DNA from 2 places in the Streptomyces sp. NPDC034086 genome. Region 1 is predicted to be linked to the other one. Evidence: riboswitches for the same ligand, from Rfam matches in the RefSeq annotation. Region 1 holds a riboswitch; the other holds the start of a gene.

Region 1 (9,982 bases):
TCGCCGCGTTGTCGCGGCACCCGAGGACGTCCAGTAATCGGGAGCCTCTCCGCCTTGCGACGCACGGCACCGGACGACGCGGGCTCAACCGGCAAGATCCGAAAGAGACCGCCTAAGCCGTCCCCCGTGGTGTGCCGTACGCCGGCTCGCGCGCGAGCCAGTCCCCGTACGCGCGGACCCTGCGGCGGTGGCGGAGGTTGTCGGCCGTGAGGATCCAGCGGGGGGAGACCCGTGCGCGGGGTTCGCGCCCGTGGGCCAGCCGGTCCAGCTGGAAGCGGACGAGGGCCAGTGTGCCTGCGGCGGCCAGGCTCCGGTCGCGCCATTCGAGCCGGGGCACCTCCACCCGCGCGTCCTCGCCCGCGCGCCAGCGCCGGGGCAGGTCGGGGCACAGCGCGAGGGCGGAGGCCATGCCGACGACGGCGACGCCGCGGGCCAGGGCCTTCTCGGCCGTGGCGCGGCGGGTGATGCCGCCGGTCAGCATCAGCGGCACGGCCGCCGTTCCCAGCAGGTGTTCCGCGAGGGAGAGGAAGTACGCCTCCCGTTCCAGGGTCCGCTGGTCGGTGGTGTGGCCCATGCTGGCGGGGCTCTCGACGGTCCCGCCCGAGAGCTCGACCAGGTCGACGCCGAGGCCGTCGAGGGCCGCGATGACCTGGGCGGCCTCGTCGGTGTCGAAGCCGCCGCGCTGGAAGTCGGCGGCGTTCAGCTTCACCCCGATCGCGAAGCCCGTCGAGACGCGGGCGCGGACGGCGCCGACGGTTTCCGTGAGCATCCGTACGCGGTTGTCGAGGCTGCCGCCCCAGCGGTCGGTGCGCCGGTTGACGAGCGGGGAGAGGAACTGGCTCAGCAGGTAGCCGTGCGCGGCGTGGATCTGCACCCCGTGGAAGCCCGCCTCCTCGGCCCGCCGGGCGGTGAGCGCGAAGCGGGCGACCGTCGCGCCGATGTCGGCCTCGGTCATGGCGGTGGGGTGGGCGAAGCGCTTGGTGTGCCTGCCGAGGCGGACGGGGACGGCGGAGGGCGCCCACGCGGTGCCGGGCATGTCGGAGCCGACCTGGCGTCCGGGGTGGTTGATCTGCATCCAGACCCGGGCGTCGCCGGACGTCGCGGCCTCGGCCCAGCGGCGGAACGGCTCCAGCGGGGAACGCGCGTCGAGGACGACGGTGCCCGGGGAGGTCAGGGCGCGCCGGTCGACCATCACGTTGCCGGTGATGACCAGTCCGGCGCCGCCGCGCGCCCAGCGGGCGTACAGCCGCTCCAGGCGGGTGTCGGGGAGCTGCCCGGGCTGGGCGGCGAAGCTCTCCTCCATGGCGGCCTTGGCGAGACGGTTGGGGAGGGTGGTGCCGCCGGGAAGGTCCAGCGGTGCGAACAGGTCCATCCGGGTCCCCCCAAGCTCGTGGCGCGGCCGTCACGCGGGGCCGCGCCACAAGATGATCGCCTCAGAGGTCCGCGAGGTCCAGTCCGGCCTGGGCCGCGGCGGCCCGGACGGTCTGCTCCAGCAGCACCGCGATGGTCATCGGGCCGACGCCGCCGGGGACCGGGGTGATCAGGGAGGCGCGGGCGGCGGCCGACTCGAAGTGGACGTCGCCGACGTTGCCCTCGTTGTACCCGGCGTCGAGGACGACCGCCCCGGGCTTGATGTCCTCGCCCCGGATGAACTCGGCCTTGCCGACGGCCGCGACCAGGACGTCCGCCTGCCGCACGATCGAGGACAGGTCGCGGGTGCGGGAGTGGCAGTAGGTGACGGTGGCGTTCTTCTCCAGCAGCAGCATTCCGGCGGGCTTGCCCAGGATCGCGCTGCGGCCGACGACGACGGCGTGCTTGCCGGTGAGGTCCACCCCGTACTCCTCCAGCAGGCGCATGATGCCGCCGGGGGTGCAGGAGACGAAGCCGGGCAGGCCGAAGCCCATGGCGGCGAAGGAGTGCATCGTCACACCGTCGACGTCCTTGCCGGGGGCGATGGCCTCGAAGGCGGCGCGCTCGTCGATGTGGTGCGGGACGGGGTGCTGGAGCAGGATGCCGCTGATCTCCGGGTCCTCGGAGAGGGCGGTGATCGTGGCGACGAGTTCCTCGGTGGTGGTCGCGGCCGGCAGTTCCACGTGGCGGGAGGTGATCCCGGCCTTGGCGCAACGGTTCTGCTTCATCCGTACGTAGGTGACGGACGCGGGGTCCTCGCCGACGAGGACGGTGGCCAGGCAGGGGGCGGTACCGGTGCGCTCGGTGATCTTCGCGGCGAGGGCGGCGGTCCGCTCCGAGACGCGGCGGGCGAGGGCGGTGCCGTCCATGAGCTGGGCGGTGGCGGTGGGGGCAGTCGTCACGGGGTCTCCTGAACGTCGCTGCGGATCGCGGTTCGCCCAGGCGCGCGGCAGACGGCGTACGGCCCCGCGGGCCCACACCGGGCCGCTCCCCGGTGGTGATCCACCCGAACGCCAGTCACGGCCCGGTGCCCACTGTAGTCGACATATGCGGTGGAAGGACGGGGGACGACCTGGGACGATCGGGACATGACGCGCACGTTCGACCATCTGGTCGCCGAGGCCGGGTCCGTCCCGGTCGACGGCTGGGACTTCTCCTGGCTCGACGGCCGGGCCACCGAGCAGCGGCCCTCCTGGGGCTACCAGCGCCTGCTGCGCGAGCGCCTGGGACGGGCCGGCTCGGTCCTGGACGTCCAGACCGGCGGCGGCGAGGTCCTCGCCGGGGCGGGCCCGCTGCCCCCGCTGACCGCGGCCACGGAGTCCTGGCCGCCGAACGTCCGGAAGGCGACCCGGCTGCTGCACCCGCTGGGCGCGGTGGTGGTGGCGGACACCGACGAGCCGCCGCTGCCCTTCGGTGACGAGGCCTTCGAGCTGGTCGTCAGCCGGCACCCGGTGACCGTCTGGTGGGACGAGATCGCCCGGGTGCTGGTGCCGGGCGGTACCTACCTCTCGCAGCAGGTGGGTCCGGCCAGCGTCTTCGAGCTCGTCGAGTACTTCCTCGGTCCGCAGCCGGAGGAGGTCCGCCGCGCCCGCCACCCCGACGACGCGGCCGCCGGCGCCGCGAAGGCGGGCCTGGAGGTGGTCGATCTGCGCTCCGAGCGGCTGCGGACGGAGTTCCACGACATCGGGGCCGTGGTCTACTTCCTGCGGAAGGTGATCTGGATGGTGCCCGGCTTCACGGTCGGGCAGTACCGGGAGCGGCTGCGCGAGCTCCACGAACGGATCGAACGCGAAGGTCCGTTCGTCGCGCACACCGCCCGTTTCCTCATCGAGGCCCGCAAGAAGGGGTGACCGGGAGGGCCGACGGATCCCCGCCGGTTCGGTTGCGCGGGCACAGCGTGGCGCAGGTCACTCAATTCAGCGCGTAACGAATCGACTCGGGCAGGCGATGAACCGACAGGTGTCCTCGCGCGGCCCCGGAATACAGACCCGCTTCGGTCTGTTTCCCGAGTCCGCGCGATGATGTCCCGCCCACTCCTTATCTGTTCGCAACGAGAGGCTCCTTGTGTCGCTCAGCCCGTCCCGTACGTTCCCTCCGGAGATCGCCGAATCCGAGGCCCTGGTCGCGCTCGTCGAGCGCGGCCGCGAGCAGGGTCACATCAACGGTGACGATGTCCGCCAGGCCTTCGAGGCCGGCCGCATCCCGGTGGACCAGTGGAAGCGGGTCCTGCGCAGCCTGAACCAGGTCCTGGACGAGGAGGGTGTCGCCCTCCACGTCAGCGCCGCCCCCGCCACGAAGGCTGCTGCCAAGAAGCCCCGCAAGGCAGCCGCCGCCCCGGCCCGCACCGTGACGAAGAAGGCGGTGGCCGCACCGCGTCCCATCGGCGCGCGCAAGGCCTCCGCCACCGCTCCCGCCCCGGCCGCCGCCGCGGCGATATCCGCTCCGTCGGCCACCGCTTCGCAGGAGGTGCCGGCCGAGGCCGCCGCCGAGCCCAAGAAGCGGGCGGTCAAGAAGACCGCCGCCAAGAAGGCCACCGCCACCAAGAAGACCGCGGCCTCGAAGAAGGCCGGCGCCAAGGACGCCGACGACGCCGAGACCCCGGTCGTCGAGGGTGAGGACTGGGCCGTCGAGGACCTCGCCGACGACACCGAGGAGGAGGCGCCCAAGGCGGCCGGCCAGGGCTTCGTGCTGTCCGACGACGACGAGGACGACGCCCCGGCGCAGACCGTCATGGTGGCCGGTGCCACCGCCGACCCGGTCAAGGACTACCTGAAGCTGATCGGCAAGGTGCCGCTCCTCAACGCCGAGCAGGAGGTCGAGCTCGCCAAGCGCATCGAGGCGGGTCTCTTCTCCGAGTACAAGCTCGAAGAGGAGGACGACCACAAGCCCGCCTTCAAGCGCGAGCTGGAGATCCTCGTCGAGGACGGCCGCCGTGCCAAGAACCACCTGCTGGAGGCCAACCTCCGTCTCGTGGTCTCGCTGGCCAAGCGCTACACCGGCCGCGGCATGCTCTTCCTGGACCTGATCCAGGAGGGCAACGTCGGTCTGATCCGCGCGGTGGAGAAGTTCGACTACACCAAGGGCTTCAAGTTCTCCACGTACGCGACCTGGTGGATCCGGCAGGCGATCACGCGCGCCATGGCCGACCAGTCGCGCACCATCCGCATCCCCGTCCACATGGTCGAGATCATCAACAAGCTCGCCCGTGTGCAGCGCCAGATGCTCCAGGACCTGGGCCGCGAGCCCACCCCGGAGGAGCTGGGCAAGGAACTCGACATGACCCCCGAGAAGGTCATCGAGGTCCAGAAGTACGGCCGCGAGCCGATCTCCCTGCACACCCCGCTGGGTGAGGAGGGCGACAGCGAGTTCGGTGACCTCATCGAGGACTCCGAGGCGGTCGTCCCGGCCGACGCCGTGTCCTTCACCTTCCTCCAGGAGCAGCTCCAGTCGATCCTGGGCACGCTCTCGGAGCGCGAGGCGGGCGTGGTCTCCATGCGCTACGGCCTCAACGACGGCCAGCCGAAGACGCTGGACGAGATCGGCCGCGTGTACGGGGTCACCCGTGAGCGCATCCGCCAGATCGAGTCGAAGACGATGTCGAAGCTGCGCCACCCGTCGCGTTCGCAGGTGCTGCGCGACTACCTGGACTGATCCTCCCGGTACCGGCACACACCGCAGGCCCGCGCCGTACGGCGCGGGCCTCCGCGTTTTCCCTGGTGCCGGGGCCGTCCGCCGCCGTCAGCGGCCGTCAGCGGCCGTCAGACCGTGGTCAGTGCTCGAGCAGGTGCTTGAGCTTCTCCTCGCTGCGGGGCATCTCCTTGCGGACCCTGGGCTTCACCACGAAGGGGACGAGGCCCCTGCCCAGGCCGTGGCCCTCGAAGTCGACGGAGAGGGTGACCCGCGAGCGGGTGCCGTTGTCGAGGGGCTCGATCCTGCCGCGCACGTCCGGCCTGACCGGGCCGTCGACCCCGTGGACGTGCCAGCTCCTGGGCGGGTCCAGCTCGGTGAACTCCAGGGTCGTGGGGATCCTCCGCCTGCCGTACCGCCGGGTGACGGAGACCCTCGAACCGACGTGCACGGGCAGGTCGCCCATGGGGACGGCGGACACGGCGCTGTCCTGCCACTCCGGCAGGTGCGTGGGGTCCGTCACGTACGCGAAGACCTCCTCGGGCCTCCGGTCGATGTCGATGGTGTTGCTGATCGCTGACATGGCGACCCCTTGACGCCCCCCTGGCCGGCCTTTCCTTCCACCCTAGTCCCCGGCCGCAACGGCCGCGCGCCGCTTGCGCGCGGCCATCAGCGCGTACACGAGGACGCCCGCGAACAGGAACAGCACGCCCTGGTAGACGGCCGCGTAGCCGGAACCGGCGACCAGCCACATGGAGAAGCCGAAGGCCACGCCGGCGAGGACGGCGTCACGGACCAGCTGCCCGCGCCGGACCCGCTCCGACTGGCCCGACGCCAGGAAGTAGAGCTGGGCCGCAGTGGAGAGGAGGTACGGGACGGTCGCGGTGAAGGTGGTGACCAGGACGAGGATCTCGAAGACCCGTGCGGAGCCGGCGGTGTAGTTGTAGACGGTCAGGCAGGAGGCCAGGACGACCGTGACCAGCACTCCGACGACCGGGACCCCGCGCTGCTTCTTCTCGAAGACCTTGGGGAAGAGCCCGTCCCTGGCGGCGGCGTACGGGGTCTGCGCGCTGAGCAGGGTCCAGCCGTTGAGCGCGCCGACCATCGAGACCACGGCCGCGCCGGCCACCACGGTGCCGCCCCAGGTGCCGCCGAAGACGGCGTTGACGGCGTCGGTGAAGGGCGCCTGGGAGGAGACCAGCTTCTCGTGGGCGACCAGTCCGAAGACGGACAGGGTGCCGAGCAGGTACACGACGGCGGCGCCGGCCGTGCCGAGGACGGTGGCCCGGCCCACGTTGCGGGCGGGGTCGCGGACCTCGCCGGCGCTGACGGCGGCGGACTCGACGCCGATGTAGCTGAAGAGCAAAATCGCGGCGGAGGCGGAGACGGCCCCGACGGTGCTCTGCCCGGCGGCCTGGAAGGGGCCGAGGTTCGCCGGGTCGAAGAAGAACAGGCCGCCCACGGCCACCAGCAGCAGCGGGACCAGCTTCAGGACGGTCGACACCACCTGGACGGCGCCCACGTAGCGGGTGCCGGCCAGGTTGGCGAGGGCGGGCAGCCACTGCACGGCCAGCGCGGCCAGGCACATCGACCACCGGTGCTCGCCCACGGCCGGGAAGAGCACGGCGAGGTAGCCGACGGAGGCCACCGCGAGGGCGGCGTTCGAGACCCAGGCGGTGATCCAGTAGCTGTAGGCGGCGAGGAAGCCCGCGAAGTCGCCGAAGGCGGCGCGGACGTACACGTAGGGGCCGCCGGTCCGCGGGTGGCGTTCGGCGAGGCGGCCGAAGACGAGGGCGAGGGCTATCGCGCCGACGGTCAGGACGCCGAAGGCCAGCAGGCTGATGGTGCCGAAGGGGGCGACGGAGGCCGGGAGCAGGAAGATCCCGCCGCCGATGATGTTGCCCATGACCAGGCAGCACGCCACCGGCAGCCCGAAGCGGCGGGTGTGCCGGTCGTCCCGGGACGCGGCCGCCGGGGGTGTCCGTACGGCGGTCCCCGGGGCGGTGCTGTCCTCGACGGGCGGGGCTTCGGTGCTGGTCATCGGTGGTGCGCCTCTGGGTGTCTCACATGGTGGGCGGGTCAGCACATGGTCGGCCACGGCGGAGTGCGCGACAAATCACCGGGTTTCGTCCGGCGCGGGCACCGTTGCGGAAGGAAGGGTTCCATCCGATCCGGCCCCGGGCCGCGAATCCTCCCGGGCGGCTGTCGGAGCCCGGTGCCCACCGGTCTCCCCGCGCTCCCGGTCCTCCCCCGGCCGGCCGTCCAGCGGGACCTGGGGGCCGTCGGCCTCGCGCAGCCAGCGGCGCAGCACCGCGTGCACGGCCTCGGCGCCCACCAGCTCACGGCCCGGCTCGGACAGTCCCGTGGGCCACATCAGGAAGGGGCGGGCCTGTTCCCCGCCCAGCCCGCCGTGCGAGCCGATCTGCTCCTCGAAGGCGTGCACGGCACCGGTCGCCGGGTCGTACGCCGAGTTGACCATGATGTCGGCCACGTGCGGGAAGGAGTCCGTCCGGCGCACGGCGCGCGCCGCGCCCGGGCCGAACGGGGCCAGCAGTTCCTCCGCCTCCCCCGGTACGTCCAGCCGCGCCACCGCCCCGTCCCGGCCCAGCACCTGCCCGTCCACCAGCAGGAAGCCCACGCCGGGGTGGTTGGCCAGGGTGGGCAGCAGCGCGGGGTGCGCCCGCTCGATCCGCGCCCTCGAGGCCCGCCCGGGCACGTCGGGGAAGGAGATCAGCCCGAGGTTGCCCGAGGCCAGCACCACCGGACCGCGGCCCGGTGCCGGGTGGGCCTCCTCCCCCTCCTCCTCCACGGGCCGGTGCAGGGCGGCCAGTACCGCGGCCCGGGCCTCGGCCCCGCTGCGGGTGCGGCCGGCCCGGCGGGAGACGGGCAGTCCGCACCCGGCCCGGACCAGGTCCTTCAGGCTGAGCCCGTACCGGCCGAGGAAGGTCTCCCCGGGGCTCTGGCCGTGGTCCGACAGCAGCACGACGCGGTACTCGCGCGGGGCGTGCTCGGCGACCCGGGCGATGAGGGCGAGGCTCCGGTCCAGCCGGGCCAGCACCCGGTCGGCGTCCCTGCTGTGGGGGCCCGAGTGGTGCGCGACCTCGTCGTAGGCGACCAGGTCGGCGTAGACCGCGGCACGGCCCGCGAGCATGTCGCCGATCACCGCGGCGACGACCACGTCCCGCTCGACCACCGTCGCGAAGGCCCGGATCAGCGGGTAGAGCCCGCCCCGCGCCACCCGCGGGCGGTCCCCCCGGATCCGTGAGCGCAGCGACTGGCCGATCTCGCGGCCCACCTCGGCGACGAAGGACAGCGCGGTGCGCACGGCGTTGGCCGGGTCGGAGAAGTACGCGAAGTAGCCCGCGCGGGAGCGGTTGGCGCGGCCCCGCCGGGCCGCGACGGACAGCACCAGCGCCAGCTGGTCGGCGCCCCCGCCGAACAGGTTGCCCCGGCTGGCGCCGTCCAGGGACAGCAGCCCGCCGTCCCGGGTCCGCGCGACCGCCCGGCGCTGGAGTTCGGCGGCGCTGGTGGGCCGGTTGCAGACCATCACCTCGCCGGTGTCCTTCTCGTACCAGCGGAAGGCCGGCACGTCGAAGTTGGAGCCGTGCAGGAGGGCGAGCTGGCTGGCGCCGGTCTGGCTGGACCAGTCCGTGTGCCAGGGCATGACCCGGTGGCTGCGCTCCAGCCAGCCGGCGGCCGTGGGCATCAGCCCTTCGGCCACGGCCCGGCGCAGCGCCTCGTACCCGACGCCGTCGAGCTGGAGGAAGACCAGCCCGGGGCTGGTGGCGGTGGGCGCCCCGAACCGGCGGCGGCGCCGGTCCGCGAGCCGGTACAGCCGGCGCCGGTAGGCCTCGTCGTCGCGCACCGCGAGCGCGGTGGAGGTGGCCGAGGCCACGGCGGACATCGCGGCGGCCACGACCACCGCCGTCTCGGGCGCGGCAGCGGCGCCCCGCCCGGCGGGGATGAGGCTGAGGGCCATCAGCAGCAGCGAGCCGTTGAGGAAGAAGACGAGCAGCCCGAGCACGAGGGCGGGCACCAGCAGCAGGGCGCGTACGAGGACCGGCCACACCAGCGCGCTCAGCACGCCGAAGGCGCCGGCGCCCCAGGCTGCGGTCAGACCCGTCCGGGTGATGCTGGCTCCGTCGGCGGACTGCAGGCGGAAGTCCGGCAGGAGCCCGGCGAGCGCGAGCATGGTGAGGGTCGACGCCGCCCAGACGAGCACCACGCGTACCAGCGCCCGGCCCGCCGGCCGCCAGCGCAACCGCTCCCGCCACACGCCGCACCCGCCTCGCTCCCCGGCCCGCGCCCGGCCCGCGGTCCCCTCGCCAGCGTCGCACAGGGCGGCGGGGGCGACCGGTCGACACGGGTGGCGCACGGGAGTACGGGACCGGCGGGCGGGTGGCGGTCAGGTGCCGTCGTAGCCGGCGGTCGGCATGGACAGCCGGCGGTGCACCTCGGCCTTCATGGCGGAGGTGTAGGCCGGCTCGTCCAGCCCGGCCGTCTCCAGCCGTACGCCGCGCCGCCGGCACTCGGCGGTGAACTCCTCCACGGAGCGCAGGGCGCGGGCCAGGACCCGGTGGTTGGGGGCGACGAACAGGTCGATCTGCCCCGCGTCCACGTCGCGCCAGAGCCCGCAGTGGTCGGTCCGCAGTCCGTAGAAGAGCAGCTGCCGGGTGACCACGTACCCCTGCTCGGCGGCCCACCGCACGCACATGGCGTGCTGGCTGCGGGTGTCCACGGTGAAGGGGTCGGCGTCGAGGTCCTCGAGCGGGGCCAGGCTGGCGATAGCGGCCACGCGCAGCGCATCCATGGCGCCCGACCCTACTCCGATCCGGGCCCGGGGAGGAGGGGGCCGGCGGGTTCCGCTTCCGCTCGGACGGCGGGCGGCCGGGCGGGGGAGGTCCTAGGCTCGTCCTGTCGAGGGAAGGGGTGCGGGGGTGCCGGT
Region 2 (9,982 bases), on a different contig from region 1:
AAGGTCCGGCCGAAGCGCTGGTTGAAGCGCTCCGCCAGGTCGCGGGTCAGCTCGATGTGCTGGCGCTGGTCCTCGCCGACCGGGACGGCGTTCGCCTGGTAGAGGAGGATGTCGGCGACCTGGAGGATCGGGTAGGTGAACAGGCCGACGCTGGCGCTGTTGACCCCGCCCTTGGCGGACTTGTCCTTGAACTGGGTCATCCGGCTGGCCTCGCCGAAGCCGGTGATGCAGTTCATGACCCAGCCCAGCTGCGCGTGCTCTGGGACATGGCTCTGGACGAAGAGCGTGCACCGTTCGGGGTCCAGGCCGGCGGCGAGGAGCTGCGCGGCGGACAGGCGGGTGTTCGCGCGGAGGTCCTTCGGGTCCTGCGGCATGGTGATCGCGTGCAGGTCGACGACCATGTAGAAGGCGTCGTGCGTCTCCTGGAGGGCGACGTACTGGCGGATCGCTCCGAGGTAGTTCCCGAGGTGGAACGAGCCGGAGGTGGGCTGGATACCGGAGAGCGCGCGGGGACGGTCAGAAGCCATGCCCTCATTCTCTCAGGTGCGGGGCCGCTCTCCGGCCGCACACCGGCCGGAACCCACCGGTGCGGTGCGGGGCCGGGGCCGGGGGGCGGCACCGGACGGCCCGCGCGGACGGGTGCCCGGTGGCCGGATCCCGCCCCCGGCCGGCCGGCCCGCCAGGCCCCGGGGAGCGGGGCGCGGGGGCGCGGGCGGGGGACGCGGCCCCCGCCCCGCCCTCCCGGTCAGGCGAGCGGCAGGCCGGGGGCCGGGAAGGCGGCCATCAGGTCCGCGACCTCGGAGCGGATCCCGGCCAGGGCCGGCTCGTCGCCCTTCGCGGCGGCGTCGACCGCACGGGAGATCCAGCCCGCCACCAGCGGCATGTGCTCCGCCCCCAGGCCCCGCGACGTCAGCGACGGCGTGCCGATGCGGATGCCCGACGGGTCGAACGGCTTGCGCGGGTCGAACGGCACCGTGTTGTAGTTGACGACGATCCCCGCCCGGTCCAGCGCCTTCGCCGCGACCTTGCCCGGCACGTCCCGCGAGGTCAGGTCCATCAGGATCAGGTGGTTGTCCGTACCGCCCGAGACGAGGTCGAAGCCGCGCTCCAGCAGGGCGGAGGCCAGCGCCTTCGCGTTGGCGACGACCGCGTGCGCGTACGAGACGAAGGACGGCTGCGCGGCCTCGTGCAGGGCCACCGCGATGCCCGCCGTCGTCTGGTTGTGCGGGCCGCCCTGGAGGCCCGGGAAGACCGCCTTGTCGATCGCCTTCGCGTGCTCCTCGCGGCACATCAGCATCGCGCCGCGCGGCCCGCGCAGGGTCTTGTGGGTGGTCGTGGAGATCACGTCCACGTGCCCCGCCGGGGAGGGGTGGGCGCCGCCCGCGATCAGGCCGGCGATGTGGGCCACGTCCGCGACCAGCACCGACCCCGCCTCCTCCGCGATCGAGGCGAAGGCCGCGAAGTCGATGGTCCGCGGGAGGGCCGTACCACCACAGAAGATGATCTTCGGGCGTTCCGCCAGGGCCAGCTCCCGGACCGCGTCGTAGTCGATGAGCCCGGTGTCGGGCCGCACGCCGTACTGGACGCCGCGGAACCAGGAGCCCGTCGCCGAGACGCCCCAGCCGTGCGTCAGGTGGCCGCCCATCGGCAGGGCCATGCCCATCACCGTGTCGCCGGGCTTCGCGAAGGCCAGGTAGACGGCCAGGTTCGCCGGGGAGCCGGAGTAGGGCTGGACGTTCGCGTGGTCCACCCCGAACAGGCCCTTGGCCCGCTCGACGGCGAGGGCCTCGACCCGGTCGATGTTCTGCTGGCCCTCGTAGTAGCGGCGGCCCGGGTAGCCCTCGCTGTACTTGTTCTGCAGGATGGTGCCGGAGGCCTCCAGCACGGCCGCGGAGACGTAGTTCTCGCTGGGGATCAGCCGCAGGGTCTCCGCCTGGAGCGTCTCCTCGGCGGTGACGAGCGAGGCGAGTTCGGGGTCGGTCGCGTACAGGGCGGGCTGGCGGTGCGCGGTCATCGCGGATCCTCCGGGGTCGATGTCGGTTCGTCCCCGCGAGGCCCAGGCGAGCGGCCCTGTGTGCGGTCGTGCGCGCACGACTCCCCCGGAGTTCGTTCTCCGTGCGCCAGTCGCCGTGCGTACCGGACACCTTAGCTGGCGCGGCACCGGGGATGTTTCCGGCCCCGCGATCCGAGCGACGATACAAAGGACGTCACCCACGTCACCCGCGCCACCAGCCAGACGGACGATCGGAGACCCCGTGTCGAGAACTGCTGATGCCATCCGCTCCGCCGACGAACACAGCGCGCACAACTACCACCCCCTGCCGATCGTCGTCGCGTCGGCGGACGGCGCGTGGATGACCGACGTGGAGGGCCGCCGGTACCTCGACATGCTCGCCGGGTACTCGGCGCTCAACTTCGGCCACGGGAACCGCAGGCTGATCGACGCCGCCCGCGCCCAGCTGGAGCGGGTCACCCTCACCTCCCGCGCCTTCCACCACGACCGCTTCGCCGACTTCTGCGCCGAACTGGCCGCGCTCTGCGGCAAGGAGATGGTGCTGCCCATGAACACGGGCGCGGAGGCGGTGGAGACCGCGGTGAAGACGGCCCGCAAATGGGGGTACGAGGTCAAGGGCGTCCCCGACGGCCAGGCCAAGATCGTCGTGGCCGCGAACAACTTCCACGGCCGTACGACGACCATCGTCTCCTTCTCCACCGACCACGAGGCCCGCGACCACTACGGCCCCTACACGCCCGGCTTCGAGATCGTCCCGTACGGGGACCTGACCGCCCTCGACGCCGCCGTCACCGCCAACACCGTGGCCGTGCTGCTCGAGCCGATCCAGGGCGAGGCGGGGGTCCTCGTCCCGCCCGCCGGATACCTGGCGGACGTACGGGAACTGACGCGCCGGCGGAACGTCCTGTTCATGGCGGACGAGATCCAGTCGGGCCTGGGCCGCACCGGCCGGACCTTCGCGTGCGAGCACGAGGGCGTCGTGCCCGACGTGTACGTCCTGGGCAAGGCGCTCGGCGGCGGGGTCGTGCCCGTGTCCGCCGTGGTCGCCGACCGGGACGTGCTCGGGGTGTTCCGCCCCGGCGAGCACGGGTCCACCTTCGGCGGGAACCCGCTGGCCTGCGCCGTCGCGCTGGAGGTGATCGCGATGCTGCGCACCGGCGAGTACCAGGAGCGCGCCGCCGAACTCGGCGACCACCTGCACCGGGAGCTGAACCTGCTGGTCGGCGGGGGCGCGGTGACCGCCGTGCGCGGGCGCGGGCTGTGGGCCGGCGTGGACGTCGACCCGTCGCGCGGGACGGGCCGCGAGGTCTCCGAGAAGCTGATGGAACTCGGGGTGCTGGTGAAGGACACCCACGGGTCGACGATCCGGATCGCGCCGCCGCTGGTGATCACCAAGGAGGACCTGGACTGGGGTCTGGACCGGCTGCGGTCGGTGCTCTCCGCCTGACGGCGCCGCGGCGGCGGGCGCGGCCGGACCTCGCGGTCCCGGCGGTGCCCGTCGCCGCTCGCGGCCCTGCGGTGGACACCGGGAGCGGTCCGCCGGACGATGGGAGGACCCCGTACGGGTGCGCGCCCCAGCCGATCCCGGGCCCGACCCTCCGATGGGAGCATCCCCATGCACCGACGCAACCGACACGCCCTGCTCCGCGGCGTCCTGGCGTCCTCCGTCGTCCTCGGCGGCGCCGCCGCCCTCGCCGCACCGGCCGCCGCCGCCCCGGCCGCGGTACCCGCCGCCAGCTGCACGGTCACCCCCGACCCGCAAGGGCGGTTCGTCGTGATCACCGGCGAGGGGTTCACTCCCCCGCGCGAACTCAACGACGGCGAGACCACCGAACCGCTGAACGTCGACGCCGACGGCAACTTCCGGGTCCAGCGGTTCCAGAAGAACGTCGACTACACGGTGCTCGCGGTCAACGAGGACCAGGACTTCGTCTTCGTGAACTGCAAGGTCGTGGGGGCCACGCCCTCCGCCGGGGACTCGAGGGAGTTCCAGAAGGGCTACTCGGACGGCCACACGGCCGGCATGAAGGCCGCGTCCCGGTCGAACTGCGACGTCCCGGCCCAGCCCGACACGAGCCAGAACCACTCCGAGTCCTACTGGCGCGGCTGGAAGTCGGGGGCCGAGACCTCCTTCGACAGCTACTGCGGCGACGACTGAGGCCCTGACGGCCCTGGCGCCCTACAGGATGACGTGGGGCAGGAAGCGGGCGTACTCGTCCGTGACGGGCCCCGCCGACTCCCGGATGCCGAGCCCCGCCGCCTCCTCCTCGACGACCCACGCGCCGAGCACGACGCGGTTGCCGTCGAAGTCGGGCAGCGGGGCCAGCGCCTGGAAGACGTACGTCTCCCCCTCGGCCGGGACGAAGGGCTCGCCGCCCCCGCCCGCCTCGTGCAGCGTCACCCCGGCACCCTCGCGCCCCAGCAGCGGCTTGGCCGCGTACCCGCAGGTCTCGGCCAGCTCGCGCGGGCCGTCGAGGTAGGCGGGCAGCAGGTTCGGGTGGTCGGGGAAGAGTTCCCAGAGGATCGCCAGCAGCGCCTTGTTGGCGAGCAGCATCTTCCACAGCGGCTCTATCCAGGCGGTGGTGCCGGAACCGCCGCCGTGGTCGTAGGTGCCCAGCACCTGCGGCCCGAACTCGTCGGTGACCAGCCACTCCCACGGGTAGAGCTTGAAGCAGCTGCGGATGAAGCGGAGCCGGTCGTCCACGAACCGGCCCGAGAGGCTGTCCCAGCCGATCGTCTCCACCGAGAGCGCGTGCGTCTCCAGGCCGGCCTGTCCGGCGGTCTCCTGGAGGTAGGCGACCGTCATCAGGTCCTCGCCGAGCTCGTCGGTCTCGGAGTGCGCGAAGTGCACCGGACCGGGCGGCAGCAGCTCGGCCTGGTGCCGCCACGCCTCGACGAGGCGCTCGTGGAGGGAGTTCCACTGGTCGGCGCCGGGAAAGCGCTCCTCCATCCAGAACCACTGCGGGCTCGCCGCCTCCACCAGGGAGGTGGGGGTGTCGGCGTTGTACTCCAGCAGCTTGGCGGGCTCGCCGGCGCCGTCGTAGCGCAGGTCGAACCGGCCGTACAGGGACGGCTGTTCGGCGCGACGCCGCCAGGACTCGGCGATCCGCGCCGCCAGCTCCGGATCGGTGATGCCGAGGTCCGCGAAACGGTCGTGCTCGACGATGTGCGCGGCCGCGGCCAGGCACATGGCGTGCAGTTCCTCGACGACCTCCTCCAGGGCCTCGACCTCCGGCAGCGAGAAGGAGTAGTACGCGCTCTCGTCCCAGTAGGGCCGCAGGGAGTCGTCGGGGTAGCGGGTGAGGGGGTAGATCAGTCCCTGTTCCTCGACGGTCTTCTGCCAGCCGGGACGCGGTTCGATGGTGTGCCGCTGCATCTGCGCTCAGCCGCCGGAGGAGCCGGAGCTGCTGTGGCCGCCGATGCCGCCGCGGGTGACGGCGGACTTGTCGAAGCTGCCGCCGGTCACCTTGCCGTTGCGGACGGAGCCGCCGTAGTAGTACGAGCCGGTGCCGCCGCTCCTGCACTCCTTCGAGTTCAGGTGGTCCAGCGTCGAGCGGGAGGCGCAGCGCTTGTCGGGCTCGTCGTTGCTCCCGCAGGCCACGAGGGTGGCGGCGAGCAGGCCCATGCCGCCGAGGGCGACCGCGCCGGAGCGCATGCGTCGTCTGGTGGTGTTGCCGGTATCCATGGCCTGCACCCTAGAGCGGGGGCGCGGGGGTATGGAATCCGGCCGCCGTCACACCCTTGTCACGATGGTGACCTAGAGTCGGTTCGTGCTGCTTGGGATGGTTTGCGCACTGGGTGCGGCGGTCTGTTTCGGTACGGCGTCCGTGCTCCAGGCGGTGGCAGCCCGGGCGGCGGCCCGGCCGGGGGCGGCCGCCGGCGTCGACGCGGCGCTGTTCCTGCGGGCGGTGCGGCAGTGGCGGTACGTGGCGGGGCTCGGGCTGGACGCGGTCGGCTTCGTGCTCCAGATCATCGCCCTGCGGCACGTTCCGATCTACGCGGTGGGGGCCGCTCTGGCCGCCAGCCTGGCGGTGACGGCCGTGGTCGCGGCCCGGCTGCTGCGGGTGCGGCTGTCCCGGCTGGAACGGGGTGCGGTGGGGGTGGTGTGCGCGGGGCTGCTGATGCTCGGGCTGGCCTCCGGCGGGGAGGGCTCCGGCAGCGGGACCCCCGCGCTGGAACTGGGGCTGCTGGGCGCTGCCGTGCTGGTGCCGGCGGTCGGCACGGTGGCGGGCCGGCTGCCGGACGGGCCGCGCGCGCTGGTGCTGGGCCTGGCCGCGGGGACGGGCTTCGGGGTGGTGGAGGTGGCGGTCCGGCTCATCGGCTCCGTCTCGCCGCGGGTGCTGCGCGACCCCGCGCTGTACGCGCTGCTGCTGGGCGGGGCGGCCGCGTTCCTGCTGCTCACCTCCGCCCTGCAGCGCGGCTCGGTGACGGCGGCGACGGCGGGCCTGGTGCTGGGCGAGACGGTCGGCCCGGCGGCCGTGGGCGTGGCCTGGCTCGGGGACCGCACCCGCGAGGGGCTGACCTGGCTCGCGGTGGCCGGCTTCGCGGTGGCGGTGGCCGGTTCCCTGGCCCTGTCCCGCTTCGGCGAACCGGAACCGGAACCGGTACCCGAACCGTAGCCGGGCGGTGCGGGCGCGGCCTCAGGCGGCCGGGGGCAGGGCGGCGGACAGGGCCGTCAGGGCGGGGGTCCAGGCGCTGGTGGAGGGGGTGCCGTAGCCGACGACCAGGGCCTCGCGCGGCGGCATCGCCGAGTCGGGATGGCGGAACCGCGCCAGGCCCTCCAGGGCCAGGTCCTGCCAGGCGGCGGCCTGGACGACGGACCGCTCCGTGCCCGGCGGGAGGTCCAGCACCGCGTGCAGCCCGGCCGCGATGCCCGAGACGGGCACCCTCCCCGCCACTGCGGCCACCAGCTCGTCCCGGCGGCGCCGGTAGCGCAGGCGCATGCCGCGCACGTGGCGGTCGTACGCCCCGCAGGTGAGGAACTCCGCCAGGGTCAGCTGGTCCAGCGCGCTGCACGTCCAGTCGACCGGGCCCTTCGCCGCCAGCACCTCCTCCAGCAGGCCCGGCGGGACCACCATCCACCCCATCCGCAGCGCGGGGGCCAGGGACTTGCTCGCGGTGCCCAGGTACACCACCCGGTCCGGGTCCAGGCCCTGGAGCGCGCCGACGGGCTGGCGGTCGTAGCGGAACTCCCCGTCGTAGTCGTCCTCCAGGATCACCCCGCCCGTGGTCCGCGCCCAGTCCACGGCCGCCGCCCTGCGCGCGGGGGTGAGGGCCGCGCCGGTCGGGAACTGGTGCGCCGGGGTCAGCAGCACCGCGCCCGTGCGGGGGCCGGCGCCGGCCAGGTCCGGGGTGCGGGCGCCGGCCTCGTCCACCCACAGCGGCCGGGTCGCCAGCCCGGCCCCGGCCAGCAGTTCCCGGTGCACGTCGAGGCTGTACCCCTCCACGGCCACCTCGCGCACCCGGCGCGCCCTCAGCACCCGGCCCAGCAGCGTCAGGGCGTGCGCGAAGCCGGCGCACAGCACGATCCGGTCCGGGTCGGCGTACACCCCGCGCGCCCGCGCCAGGTACCCGGCGAGCGCCTCCCGCAGCTCCACCCGGCCGCGCGCGTCGGCGGCGTACCCGAAGGCGTCGTTCGGGGCGTCGGTCAGGGCCCGCCGGGCCGCCGCCAGCCACGCGGCCCGCGGGAAGCCGCCCAGGTCCGGGGAGCCGGGGACCAGGCTGTACGCGGGCCCCCGCCGCGCGGGGCGGCGTACCCGCGGGGAGCCGGCGGCCCGGCGGACCCTGGCCCGCTCGGCGACGCGGGTGCCGGAGCCCTGGCGGGCGGTCAGCCAGCCCTCGGCGACGAGTTCCGCGTACGCCTCGGCGACGGTGTTGCGGGCGATCCCCAGGTCGGCGGCGAAGGAACGGGACGACGGCAGCCGTGTCCCGGGTGCGAGCCGCCCGCTGCGCGCCGCCTCCCGCAGCGCCTCCGTCAGCGCGGCCCGCAGGCCCCGGCCGCCCGGCGCGGCGGCGAGGTCGAGGTGCAGGTCGGCACCGGAAGTGGCCCATGATCCGGTCATGGACATGGACCATATAGGCGGGCCGCCTCCTCCGTACGGTGGAGCCATGAGCAACCAGGACAGCAGCCAGGACGGCAACCACGCCCGCACCACCGGGCACGCCCCCGAGCACACCCTCCGCATGCAGTTCGCGAAGGCCGCCCCCGAGGTCTACAAGGCCGTCATCGGCCTGGAGATCGCGGCGAAGAAGGGCCTCGACCCGAGCCTCGTCGAACTCGTCAAGATCCGTGCCTCGCAGATCAACCACTGTGCCTTCTGCCTGGACATGCACGGCAAGGACGCGCTCGCCGCGGGCGAGAGCATCGAGCGCGTCCTGCTGCTCGGCGCCTGGGAGGAGTCGCGGCACTTCTACACCGAGAAGGAGCTGGCCGCGATCGAGCTGACCGAGGCCGTCACCGTCCTGACGGACGGCTTCGTACCGGACGAGGTGTACGCGCGGGCGGAGAAGCACTTCGAGGAGGCCGAGCTGGCCCAGCTGATCGCCGTCATCGCGACGATCAACGTCTGGAACCGGATCGGCGTCACCACCCGCATGACTCCGGGGCACTACACCCCGGCGGTGAAGAAGGCCTGACCCGGCCCGCACCGGGGGAGGCCGGGTCAGCCGGTCCGGAACGACTCCAGGGCCGCCGTCAGGTGCGCGCGCGTCGTCGCGCTGTCGGCGGCCGGGCCGGCCGCCAGCAGTGCCCACCGCAGGCCGTCGGGGGCGGTGAGGATCCGCTCCACGCCCCGGCGGCGGCCGTTCGACTCCACGCTGTCGTACTCGTAGACCAGTTCGCAGCCGGCCCCGGCCGTCGGTTCGACGGACACCTGCCGGTAGCCGGACGTCCCGGCGCGCAGTTGGTCCGAGGACGTGCGCAGCAGGTCGCAGGAGCTGATGGCGCCGCTCTCCGTGACCCGGAAGATCTGGAGCAGGGCGCTGCGCTCTCCGGGCCGGCGGTAGAAGGACCCGCTGCCCGTCTCGTCCGTGCTGATCTCCCAGCCGGTGGGGACGGCCACCGAGAAGCCGTTCGCGTCGCGCACCACGGTGTGGCCGGCGCCGCCGCCCGTGGCGGGGCCGGTGGCCGGCGGTGCGCTCGTGGCCGGTGACGGGCTCGCGGGCGCGTCGCCGGGCCGGGATCCGGTGGCGGTCGGCGGTGCCGACAGGGAGGCCGGCGGCCGCGCGGACGCCTCGGAGCCGTCCTTGCCGCCGAGCGCCGTCCACGCCGCCACCGCGGCGCCGCCCGCGACCGCCGCCGCCAGTCCGACCAGCACCGGGGTGCGCCACCGCTGCCCGCCGCCCGGGGGCGGGGGCGGCGGGGGGACGGGCACGGCCGGCAGCGGGGGCCACGGCTCGTGGTAACCCGGCGCGGTGAGCGGGGGCAACGGCGGCAGCGGGGGCAGCGGGGACGGGGTGCCGGGCCGTACGGGGCGTGGCGAAGCGGGAGCGGGAGCCGGGCCGGGAAGGGGGGCCGGGCCGGAATCCGGGCCGGGGGCCGGGCCGGAATCCGGGGCGGGGCCCCACTCCCACCGCTGCGACTGCGGATCCCACCGGGCGCCGTCGGACGAGGACACCGGTCAGCCTCCCAGCGGGGCGAGCAGCCCGCCCAGCGCGGTGGCCGCGCTCAGCGTCTCCACCAGCGGGGCCCACCGCTCCAGCGCCCCGCGCAGCCGTGCGGGCGTCCCGGGCCGGAACTCCTCGGCCTCCAGCAGCTCCGCGGCGCCGGGCGCGCGGTCCCGCGTACCGCCGTCGTGGTGGACGACGTCGGTGTTGTCGCTGCCGCCGATGCTGAAGGCGCTGCCGTTGACGTCGCCGATGCGGATCGCGCGCTCCTCGCCGTTACCTGCCACCGCTGCTCCCCTTGCCGCTCGTGCCGCTGGTATGGGTGCCGTTGCCGCCGAAGCCGGAGGCGCCGTCGTCCATCGA

What was found. A riboswitch is a leader RNA that binds a small molecule or an ion and turns the genes downstream of it on or off. The one in region 1 is predicted to bind ZMP and ZTP.
Region 2: it holds a riboswitch for ZMP and ZTP, as region 1 does, so the genes downstream of both, ACZ514_RS06060 (serine hydroxymethyltransferase) here and ACZ514_RS00800 (bifunctional 5,10-methylenetetrahydrofolate dehydrogenase/5,10-methenyltetrahydrofolate cyclohydrolase) in region 1, are expected to answer to the same signal.

Annotation. Positions count from the first base shown of each region.
Region 1 covers NZ_JBVISM010000001.1:164,621-174,602, reverse strand. The annotation lists gene ACZ514_RS00805 (NADH:flavin oxidoreductase/NADH oxidase family protein) at 113-1,372, opposite strand; gene ACZ514_RS00800 (bifunctional 5,10-methylenetetrahydrofolate dehydrogenase/5,10-methenyltetrahydrofolate cyclohydrolase) at 1,434-2,279, opposite strand; ZMP/ZTP riboswitch at 2,340-2,441, opposite strand; gene ACZ514_RS00795 (methyltransferase domain-containing protein) at 2,499-3,260, shown strand; gene ACZ514_RS00790 (RNA polymerase sigma factor) at 3,475-5,061, shown strand; gene ACZ514_RS00785 (SRPBCC family protein) at 5,180-5,620, opposite strand; gene ACZ514_RS00780 (amino acid permease) at 5,663-7,078, opposite strand; gene ACZ514_RS00775 (alkaline phosphatase family protein) at 7,154-9,229, opposite strand; gene ACZ514_RS00770 (hypothetical protein) at 9,443-9,847, opposite strand; gene ACZ514_RS00765 (MBL fold metallo-hydrolase) at 9,975-9,982, shown strand, end outside.
Region 2 covers NZ_JBVISM010000002.1:143,896-153,877, reverse strand. The annotation lists gene trpS (tryptophan--tRNA ligase) at 1-527, opposite strand, end outside; gene ACZ514_RS06060 (serine hydroxymethyltransferase) at 746-2,014, opposite strand; ZMP/ZTP riboswitch at 2,048-2,138, opposite strand; gene rocD (ornithine--oxo-acid transaminase) at 2,256-3,461, shown strand; gene ACZ514_RS06050 (hypothetical protein) at 3,630-4,172, shown strand; gene ACZ514_RS06045 (glutathionylspermidine synthase family protein) at 4,194-5,390, opposite strand; gene ACZ514_RS06040 (hypothetical protein) at 5,397-5,699, opposite strand; gene ACZ514_RS06035 (hypothetical protein) at 5,797-6,633, shown strand; gene pdxR (MocR-like pyridoxine biosynthesis transcription factor PdxR) at 6,655-8,076, opposite strand; gene ACZ514_RS06025 (carboxymuconolactone decarboxylase family protein) at 8,123-8,650, shown strand; gene ACZ514_RS06020 (hypothetical protein) at 8,677-9,387, opposite strand; gene ACZ514_RS06015 (hypothetical protein) at 9,634-9,906, opposite strand.